One region of the Frankia sp. Hr75.2 genome, then DNA from elsewhere that is predicted to be linked to it. Evidence: predicted binding sites of a transcription regulator. Region 1 holds the regulator's gene; each other region holds the start of a gene.
What was found. The regulator LexA, encoded in region 1, represses DNA repair genes until DNA is damaged. The targets are predictions, from matches to a motif close to CGAACNNNNGTTCG.

Region 1 (3,271 bases):
CCGTCGCCGGCTGCGCGCGCGCATCACCAAGCTGCGCCGAGAGCTCACCGGGATGGCCACCGTCCGGGCGACCAAGAGGTCGTCACGCCGCCGCGGTGCCGTTCCCGCCGTCGCGATCGCCGGCTACACCAACGCCGGCAAGTCGTCGCTGCTCAACCGACTGACCGGGGCGGGCGTACTGGTCGAGGACGCGCTGTTCGCGACCCTCGACCCGACGGTGCGCCGGGCCACGCTGCCCGACGGCCGGATCTTCACCCTGGCCGACACGGTCGGCTTCGTGCGCCACCTGCCGCACCAGATCGTCGAGGCGTTCCGCTCGACGCTCGAGGAGGTGGTGGACGCCGACCTCGTCCTGCACGTCGTCGACGGTTCGGCCCCGGACCCGATGGGGCAGATCTCGGCCGTGCGCGAGGTGCTCGCCGAGATCGACGCGGCCGGGGTGCCCGAGCTCATCGTGGTCAACAAGGTGGACGCGGTCGACCCGACCACGCTCGCCGTCCTGCGTCAGGCGGTGCCGGACGCCATCTTCGTCTCGGCGCGGTCCGGGGCGGGGCTGCAGGAGCTGGTGGAGGCGCTCTCGGCGCGGATACCGCACCCGGAGGTCGAGATGTCCCTGCTGGTGCCCTACACCCGGGGCGATCTCGTCTCCCGCATCCACCAGATCGGCGAGGTGCTTCGAGTTGAGCACACCGGCAAGGGCACCGAGGTCGCCGCGCGCGTGCCCGTGGGCCTGGCCGCCGAGCTGGAGCCGTTCCGCGCCTGACGGCCCTGCCTGAACACCAGCCCCGACGGAACACCGCGAGCTGAACACCGCACCGGTCAGACGCCTGACGTCTGACCGGTGCCTGGCCTGCCCGGTGCCGGCCGCGTGCCGGGGATCAGACCCGGCGCATCACCGCCACGATGCGGCCGAGGATGGTCGCGTCCTCGGCCGGGATGTCGGAGAAGGCCGGGTTCTCCGGCGCCAGCCACACCCGGCCGTCGCGCTGCCGGAACCGCTTGACCGTGGCCTCCCCATCGATCATCGCCGCGACGATCTCGCCGTTGTCCGCCACCGGCTGCTGCCGGACGACGACGAAGTCGCCGTCACAGATGGCGGCATTGATCATCGACTGGCCGACCACCTTGAGCAGGAACAGAGTTCCCTCGCCGACGATCTCCTTCGGCAGCGGGTAGACGTCCTCGATCGCCTGCTCGGCGAGGATCGGCCCACCGGCGGCGATCCGCCCCACCAGGGGGACGTAGGTGGGCGTGCCGGCCTCCAGCGCCGTGGTCTCGGCGGGTGCGCCGGCCGCCGCCGCGGCACCCGCGCGGGAACGCCCGCCGGCCTTCGCGCCGCCGATCGGAAGCACCTCCATCGCCCGCGGCCGGTTCGGGTCGCGCCGGAGGAACCCCTTCTCCTGCAGCACCTTGAGCTGGTGTGCCACGCTGCTGGTGCTGGTCAGGCCGACAGCCTCGCCGATCTCCCGGACGCTCGGCGGGTATCCACGCCGCTCCACCGCGGACCGGATGACCTCGAGCACCTTCTTCTGCCGCTGCGTCAGGCCCGAGGCGTCCGCGGGGCTGTCGGGAAAATCCCGGACGTTGCCACGGGTGTCACCTCGGCGGGTACCCCGTTCCTGGCTGGTCATCGCTTACCGCTCTCCTGTCGATGCTTCCGCGCGGCGGATGGTGCCACCGGCGGCTGCCAAGGACCGGGTGGTCGACGGCCCGGCTCCGCCAACACCCACCCGGTCGTTCCAATGCTTTGTCCGATTAGTAACTTTTGATCGGTTCGGCTGATCGGTTTGGCAGGGTCCTTCGTGCTCGGTTCATCTCGCACGATCGTCCACAACTGATCGTCCTTGACGGTAGTCGGCCGGTCGCCGAATCTCAAACGTCTGTTCGAGCGTGTCGGGGGAAGTGTGCGTGGCGGCCGTGTAAGAATCGCTCAGGCGTTCGATCGAACGAGTGTTCGCGCCTGGGAGGTTGGCATGACCGACGGTGGCGGTGCGGCCGGTGGGAATGCGTCAGTTCGGCGGGGTCACCCGGTGTCCCGCAGCTGCGCGCTGCGGCAGGGTGCGCAGGTCGCGACGGGTGCGCGGGGGGCACGCGGCGTGCGTGGAGCCGCGGTGGGCGGAGTCGCCGTCCGTGGCCGCGGGGTGCGGGGGGTGGCGGTGCGCGGCATGGGCCGCGTGCCGGTAGGGCGCCCGGTTCGCTCTCGTGGCGCCCGATGTGGTCTCTCGGGGGCTGCTCCGGCCGCCACGGTGCCGCCCGGTGAGTCCAGGCGGGGCGGTGAGCGGCGATCCGGGGCGTCCGTCATCGAGATGCCCGGCATGTGGTGGCGTGAGGCAGCCGTCGGGCTGGTCGCGGCCGGGTCGGCCGCCGCGGCGCCCGGGCCGCGTCCTGGGCCGAGTGGGCAGTCCCAGCCCCAGCGTCCCCGGCCTCAGCCCCACGCCCGGCCTGAGGCTCGACCTCGACCTCGGGCCGGGTCCCGGTCGCGGGCCGGTGGGCGGGGGAGGTCGGGTGCGCGGCCGCCGCTGCGGCTGACCAGGCGCGGCCGCATCGTCGTGGTGGCGCTGGCGAGCACGCTCCTCGGCCTTGTCTTCTCGTTGGTGCTGGTGACGGCGTCACAGGCGTTCACCGGCGTCCCGGTGAGCTACCGGACGCACGTCGTGCGGTCCGGGGAGACACTCTGGGAGATCGCCCACGAGGCCGCCCCCGAGGCCGACGCCCGCGACACCGTCCGCGGGCTCATGACCCTGAACGGCCTCGACACGGTGACGCTCATGCCCGGTCAGGAGCTCCGGCTCCCCTGACCCGGCTTTCCTGCTGCGGCCCCGACGCCCCGATAGCTCGGCGGCCCGGCATGCCCGGGGCTTTCGGTGCGTCAGGTGTTGCGGCTGCCCCACCGAGGGCACGTCCGGCTGGTGTCACCGCCTGTCGTGGCCCCGGCGCGGGCTGGCGAGAACACACCTGAGGACCACATGCGCCGGAGGGGCCGGTGTCGGATCTGTCGGGGGTGTGCGCTACGGTGGACACAACATCTTGTAGTTGCAGCACCGCAAGTCATCCACAGGTTGTTACACAGGTAATCCACAGGGCCTTGACCGTCTGTCCGCAGGGCCGCCGGTCGAGGTGACGGAACCCAGTCGGACGCACCCCGCGGGCGGCAGTGTCAGCCTGCCCGGGGTGGAGGGGAGCGGACCATGCGGTGCCCTTTCTGCCGGCATCCCGACAGCCGTGTCGTCGACAGCAGGGAGGCCGAGGAAGGCGCCGCGATCCGGCGCCG
Region 2 (3,271 bases), on a different contig from region 1:
TTGCACGGTCGCGTTGCCGGTGGAGATGAACGCGACGCTCGCCGCGCCGACCACCACGAGCGCGGCGACCTCCAGCGCCAGCACCGGGGCCGCGGCTGCTACCAGGGTGACCACGCCGAACACCCCGGAGGTGACCGTCAGGGCCGGGATCCCCACCCGCCGGTGCCGGGCGACGACCAGGCCACCGGCCACGGCCCCCGCACCCATCGCGCCGGTGAGAAGGCTGTACGTCGCGGCCGACCCGTCAAAGGTCTCACGTGCCACGAGCGGCAGCACGACCTGGAACTCGTAGGACAACGCTCCGATCACGGCCATCATGAGCAGCGGGATCCGCAGGCTCGGCGTCCGCATCGCGTAGGCGAGCCCGGAGCGCACCTGCCCCGGTGCCCGCGGCACGGGACGTCGGCGCACCAGCGCCGCGGTGTCGATCCGCTGCAGCGCGATGACCACGGCGACGAACGAGGCGCCGTTCAGCAGGAAACAGCCGCTGGTGCCGACCAGGCTGATGAGGATGCCGGCGATGCCCGGCCCGACGACCCGGGCCGCGTTCATGGTCACCGAGTTCAGCGTGACGGCGTTGGGCAGGAACTCCGACCCCACCATCTCCTGGACGAAGCTCTGCCGCGCCGGGTTGTCCACCGCGCTGGTCATCCCGATCGCCGCCGCGACGGCGGCGACCATCCACAGCTGGGCCGTGCCCGTCAGGTCCAGGACGCCGAGCAGGACGGCGAGGGAACCGAGAATGATCTGGGTGGTGATCAGGAGCCTGCGGGTGTTCGAGCGGTCGGCGATCAGCCCGCCGTAGGCGCCGAACAGCAGCACGGGCAGGAACTGGGCCGCGGTGACGAGCCCGAGTTCGGTGCCGGACGCGCCGAGCGACAGCACCAGCCAGCCCAGGGCGATCATCTGCATCCAGGTCCCGCAGAGCGAGACCACCTGACCGCCGAGGAAGAGGCGGAAGTTCGGTACCTGTAGGGCGGCGAAGGTGCCTGTGGACGACAGCGCCCGGGTGCCTGCCTCCTCCGCGCCTCCTGCGCTCGTCCTCGACGTGACCTGGTCCGAACGACTCATGCGGTGCACCTCCGAGGTTCACAACACGCCCCGGCCGATATTTATTTCGCGCAGCTAAGTATTTCGTGGGCGGGTGGGAACGAGGGTGGAGCAGGGTGGCTCGGGGTCGCGGATCGGTCATGTATCCGGGCCGCGGCTTGGTGGCCGGGTGATGATGCCCTAGCATTCGAACATGTGTTCGACAGTCTCGGTGTGGCCGGGTGGGCAGGCGCTGCCCGCAGGCGGGGCAGGGGCCGCCGGTAGGGCAGGCCCCGTCGGCAGGGCCTGCGGAGGTGGCGGGCGCGTGGGGTGGCGCCGCACACGGGGCGTTCAGTGAGTGGAGTGCGGGTGTCGGACAAGGAGGCGGCTGTGAAGGATCTCGACGCGCAGGTGGCCCGGCTGGCGGCCGTGGATCCCGGAGAGGTGCCGGACGCCGAGCTCGCCCTGCTGGTGATGGACGTGCGCCGGCTCGTCGACGCCACCGACGCCTGCTGGGTCCGTCTGCTCGCGGAGTTCGACCGGCGCGAGCTGTGGAACCTCGACGGTGCCCGGTCGGCGGCCGCCTGGCTGCGCCGGGAGTGCAGGCTTGTCCACCCCACGACGACCTCGGCGCTTACGGTGGCGCGCGCGCTGCGATCCCTGCCGGTGACCGCGGAGGCCTTCCGGACGGGCACGATCAGCTTCGACCACGTCCGCGCCATCGCCCCCGCGCTGGAGGCCGCGCGCGGCGAGCTCGCGCGCAGCGCCGACCCGATCTTCGCCCGCGCGGCCCTGTGGATGAACCCCCGTCAGATGGGCAACGTCGTCCGGACGTGGATCCGCCTGGCCGAGTCGGAGAGCCCACGTCTCCCGGGCGGGTCTGAGCCCCCTGGGTCGTGACGGGCCCACTGCGCCGGGCGGGCCCGGTGGGCCGCGACGGCGTCCGGTGGCGAGGCCCGGGAGCACGGGCCGGAGGGCGACAGCCCCGAGATGAGACGTGGCGGCCGGGGGAGTCCAGAGACTCGCCCGGCCGCCACGTCTCGAAGTCCAGCGCCGCTGAAGTCCAGCACCGTCGAGGGCCGGAGCCGTCGAGGGCCGGCGCCCCGGCCGGCGGGCCGGGCGGAGCGGGAGGAACTACAGAGGGATGTTGCCGTGAACGTTCTTGTCCACCCGGGCCGCGGCGACCGCGTCGGCGAGCGCGGCCGCGACCGCCCCGCGGGTCGTCGCGGGTGTGACGACCGCGTCCACCACGCCCAGCTCCACCGCGCGGTCGATCCCGCCGACGGTGCGGACGTGCTCCTCGGCCAGTTCGGCCATCACGTCCGGGCGGCGCTGGGCGGGCACCTCGGCCAGCTGCCGGCGGTGCAGGATGCCGACCGCGGCCTCCGCCCCCATGACCGCGAGCTGCGCGGTCGGCCACGCGTAGACCGCGGTCGCGCCCAGGCAGCGGGCGTTCATCGCGATGTACGCGCCGCCGTAGGCCTTGCGGGTGACGACGGTGACCCGGGGCACGGTGCACTCGGAGAAGGCGTAGAGCAGTTTCGCGCCGCGCCGGACCACACCCTCCCACTCCTGGCCCACGCCGGGCAGGTAGCCGGGGACGTCGACGAGCACCACGAGCGGGACCCCGAACGAGTCGCACATCCGCACGAACCGCGAGGCCTTCTCCGCCGAGAGCGCGTCGAGGCAGCCACCGCGGCGCAGCGGGTTGTTCGCCACCACGCCGACCGTCCGCCCGCCGAGGCGGCCGAGGGCCGTGACGATGTTGCGAGCCCACTTGGGGTGCAGCTCGACGACCTCGTCGTCGAGCAGGCCGGCGACGAGCGGTCGCACGTCGTAGGCGCGGCGGGGGTTCTCCGGCAGCAGATCGCCGAGCTCACGCTCGGCGACGTGGCCGACGGAGCCCTGGTCGGCCAGCAGCGCGGTGATCGCGCGGGTCCGGTCGAACGCGGCGTCGTCGGTGTCGCAGGCGAGGTGGACGACTCCGCTGCGGGTCGAGTGGACCTCGGGGCCGCCGAGGCTGTCGGCCGTGCACTCCTCGCCGGTCACCGAGCGGACGACGTCCGGGCCGGTGACGAAGACCTTCGCGTCGGGCCCGGTGATGACCAGGTCGGTGAGCGCCGGGCCGTAGGCGGCGCCGCCGGCCGCGGCCCCGAGGACCAGCGAGATCTGTGGCACCCGTCCCGAGGCGCGGACCGTCGCCGCGAACACCCGGCCGACGCCGTCGAGCGAGGCCACACCC
Region 3 (3,271 bases), on a different contig from region 1:
GATCGCCGGGCCGCTGGTCATCCGCAGCGGCACGCCGAGCTCCTCGGCGATGATCATCGCCAGGCTTGTCTTACCCAGCCCGGGTGGACCGGACAGGAGCACGTGGTCAGGCGGGCGGCCGCGGCCGCGCGCCCCCTCGAGCATGATCGAAAGCTGCTCCCGCACCTTGCGCTGGCCGACGAACTCGTCCAGGTTCTTCGGGCGCAGGCCGGCCTCGAACGCCTGCTCCTCGGGGGCCGCCGCCGCCGAGACCAGGCCCTCGCCGCTCACGGCGACCTCCAGGGCGTCGTCATCCGGGGCGTCATCGCGGCCGCAGCACGGCGAGGCTCGCCCGCAGCAGCGCCGCGGGGTCGACCGGACCGGCGGGGTCCGCGCCGCCCGCCGCGCCGTCACCCGTCACGCCGTCACCGCCGTCGGTCACGGCCGCACCGTCGCCGGGGCCGTGCAGCGCCGTCCGAGCCGCAACCACCGCGTCCAGCGCCTCCTTCGCGGAGTAACCGAGGCCGACCAGCGCGTCCCGGACCTGCTCGCCCGCGGCGCCGAGACGCGGATCCGCGGCGGCCGGCGGCGGCGCCGCGGCGCGCGGCGGCGGGACCGGGGATGACGGCGGGCCGAGCCTGTCCCGCAGGTCGAGCACGATGCGCTGGGCGCTCTTGCGGCCGATGCCCGGCACCTTGGTGAGCGTGGCCAGGTCCTCCTCCGCGACAGCCCGACGGATGACGTCCGGGCTGTGCACGCCGAGGACAGCCTGGGCGAGCCTGGGCCCCACCCCGGCCGCGCCCTGCAGGATCTCGAAGACGTCCCGCTCGTCGGCGTCGCGGAACCCGTACAGCGTCAGCTCGGTCTCCCGGACGACGAGGGTCGTCGCCAACCGCGCGCGCTCGCCGACCCGCAGCCGGGCCAGCGTCGACGGCGTGCACCACACCAGGACGCCGACGCCGCCGACGTCGACGACCGCCGAGCCGGGCGAGAGCACCTCCACCGTGCCGCTGACCGACGCGATCATCGCCGGCCACCCGGCACGCCCGGGCTCCGCGCGGGGGTCGCGGCGCGCATCCGGGCCAGTGCCGGCCCGCGCCACAGATGGCACAGGGCCAGGGCGAGCGCGTCGGCGGCGTCCGCCGGGCGCGGCGCCTCCGGAAGATCCAGCAGCTTCGTCACCATGAACCCCACCTGGGCCTTGTCCGCGCGCCCGCTGCCGGTGACGGCGGCCTTGACCTCGCTCGGCGTGTACAGACCGATCGGCAGCCCGCGCCGGGCCGCGGCGACGATGGCCACCGCGCCGGCCTGCGCGGTGCCCATCACCGTGCGCACGTTGGCCTGGCTGAAAACCTTCTCGACCGCGACCGCGTCCGGGCGGACCCGGTCCAGCCACTCGTCCACGCCCTCGAAGACGGCCCGCAGCCGGTCGGCCACCTCGTCCGAGGCAGGCGTGCGCACCACGCCGACCTCGACCAGGCTGGCCCGGCGGCCGGGGCCGCCGTCGACCACCCCGAGGCCGCAGCGGGTCAGCCCCGGGTCGACTCCGAGTACACGCACCGAGCCCTCCCGACCACACTGACGAACATCCGTTCGATCCTAGTGGCCGGGGCAACACCGACATCCACGACACGCCGAACAGGCGACCGCCCGGCAGTACCCGGACGGCGCGGGCTCAGCTGGAGACGAGCTCCATCACGTCGTCGGAGATGTCCGCGTTGAACCAGACGTTCTGGACGTCGTCGAGATCCTCGAGCGCCTCGACCAGCTTGAGGACCTTCCGGGCCGGCTCCGCGTCGAGCGGGACGCTCACCGAGGGCAGCCAGGAGATGTCCGCCGAGGCGACCGTCAGGTCGGCCTCCGCCGCCGCCACCCGCACGGCGTGCAGGTCGGTGGCCTCGGAGACGACCTCGAACGCCTCCCCGACGTCGTTGACCTCCTCCGCCCCGGCGTCCAGCACGGCCAGGAGGATGTCGTCCTCGGTGAGGTCGGGCGTCTTGTCGATCAGGATGACGCCCTTGCGGTTGAACAGGTACGACACCGAGCCCGGGTCGGCCGGGGTGCCGCCGTTGCGGGTGATCGCGACCCGGACGTCGGAGGCGGCCCGGTTGCGGTTGTCGGTGAGGCACTCGACGAGCACGGCGACCCCGCTCGGCCCGTAGGCCTCGTAGGTGACCGACTCGTAGCTCACCCCGCCGGCGAGTTCGCCGGAGCCCCGCTTGATGGCCCGGTCGATGTTGTCGTTCGGCACCGACTGGGACTTCGCCTTGGCGATCGCGTCCGCCAGCGTCGGGTTGCCGGCCGGGTCGCCGCCGCCCGTCTTGGCCGCGACCTCGACGGTCTTGACCAGCTTGGCGAACAGCTTGCCCCGGCGTGCGTCGACGACCGCCTTCTTGTGCTTGGTGGTCGCCCACTTGGAGTGACCGCTCATGACCTGCCCCTCTTGAGCCCGAGCTCGGATCGGACGATCTCCACGAACAGCCGGTGCACCCGGATGTCCCCCGTCAGTTCAGGATGGAACGACGTGGCCAGCAGCGGCCCCTGCCGGACCGCGACCGGCCGGTCGGCGACCCGGGCCAGTACCTCGACGCCGTCCCCCGCCTTTTCTACCCACGGTGCCCGGATGAAGACGGCGTGCACCGCCGGCCCGTCGACGCCGTCCACCACCAGGTCGGTCTCGAACGACTCCACCTGGCGGCCGAATGCGTTGCGCCGGACGACCACGTCGAGCCCACCGATGAGCGGCTGGCCCGGGCGGCCGTCGATCACGTCCTGCGCGAGCAGGATCATGCCCGCGCACGAGCCGAACACCGGCAGACCACCGGCCACGGCGGCCCGCAGCGGTTCGAGCAGGTCGAACACGCGCAGCAACCGCCCGATCGTAGTGGACTCGCCACCGGGCAGGACCAGGCCGTCCAGCTCGGCGAGCTCACCGGCCCGGCGCACCTCACCGGCGTCGGCTCCGGCCTCGCGCAGGGCGCGGACGTGCTCGCGCACATCGCCCTGCAGCGCCAGGACGCCGATCCGCGGGACGCTCACCAGCCGCGGGCGGCGAAGCGCGCCTCGGGCGGGAGCTCGCCGACGTTGATGCCGACCATGGCCTCACCGAGGCCGCGCGACACCTTCGCCAGCACGCCGGGGTCGTTGTACATGGTCGTGGCCTCGACGATCGCCCGGGCGCGCCGCGCCGGGTCGCCGGACTTGAAGATGCCGGAGCCGACGAACACGCCGTCCGCGCCGAGCTGCATCATCAGCGCCGCGTCGGCCGGGGTGGCGATGCCGCCCGCGGTGA

Region 2: the regulator LexA is predicted to act here: its motif matches at 1,239-1,252, upstream of AC559T_RS05305 (DUF222 domain-containing protein).
Region 3: the regulator LexA is predicted to act here: its motif matches at 1,562-1,575, upstream of ruvC (crossover junction endodeoxyribonuclease RuvC).

Annotation. Positions count from the first base shown of each region.
Region 1 covers NZ_CASGGV010000303.1:32,099-35,369, reverse strand. Annotated here, with positions in the region: gene hflX (GTPase HflX) at 1-763, shown strand, start outside; gene lexA (transcriptional repressor LexA) at 879-1,631, opposite strand; gene AC559T_RS25120 (LysM peptidoglycan-binding domain-containing protein) at 2,553-2,798, shown strand; gene nrdR (transcriptional regulator NrdR) at 3,189-3,271, shown strand, end outside.
Region 2 covers NZ_CASGGV010000044.1:109,605-112,875, reverse strand. Annotated here, with positions in the region: gene AC559T_RS05310 (MFS transporter) at 1-1,071, opposite strand, end outside; gene AC559T_RS05305 (DUF222 domain-containing protein) at 1,420-1,929, shown strand; gene AC559T_RS05300 (acyl-CoA carboxylase subunit beta) at 2,164-3,271, opposite strand, start outside.
Region 3 covers NZ_CASGGV010000288.1:139,204-142,474, reverse strand. Annotated here, with positions in the region: gene ruvB (Holliday junction branch migration DNA helicase RuvB) at 1-270, opposite strand, end outside; gene ruvA (Holliday junction branch migration protein RuvA) at 302-1,006, opposite strand; gene ruvC (crossover junction endodeoxyribonuclease RuvC) at 1,003-1,539, opposite strand; gene AC559T_RS20775 (YebC/PmpR family DNA-binding transcriptional regulator) at 1,655-2,410, opposite strand; gene pdxT (pyridoxal 5'-phosphate synthase glutaminase subunit PdxT) at 2,407-3,018, opposite strand; gene pdxS (pyridoxal 5'-phosphate synthase lyase subunit PdxS) at 3,015-3,271, opposite strand, start outside.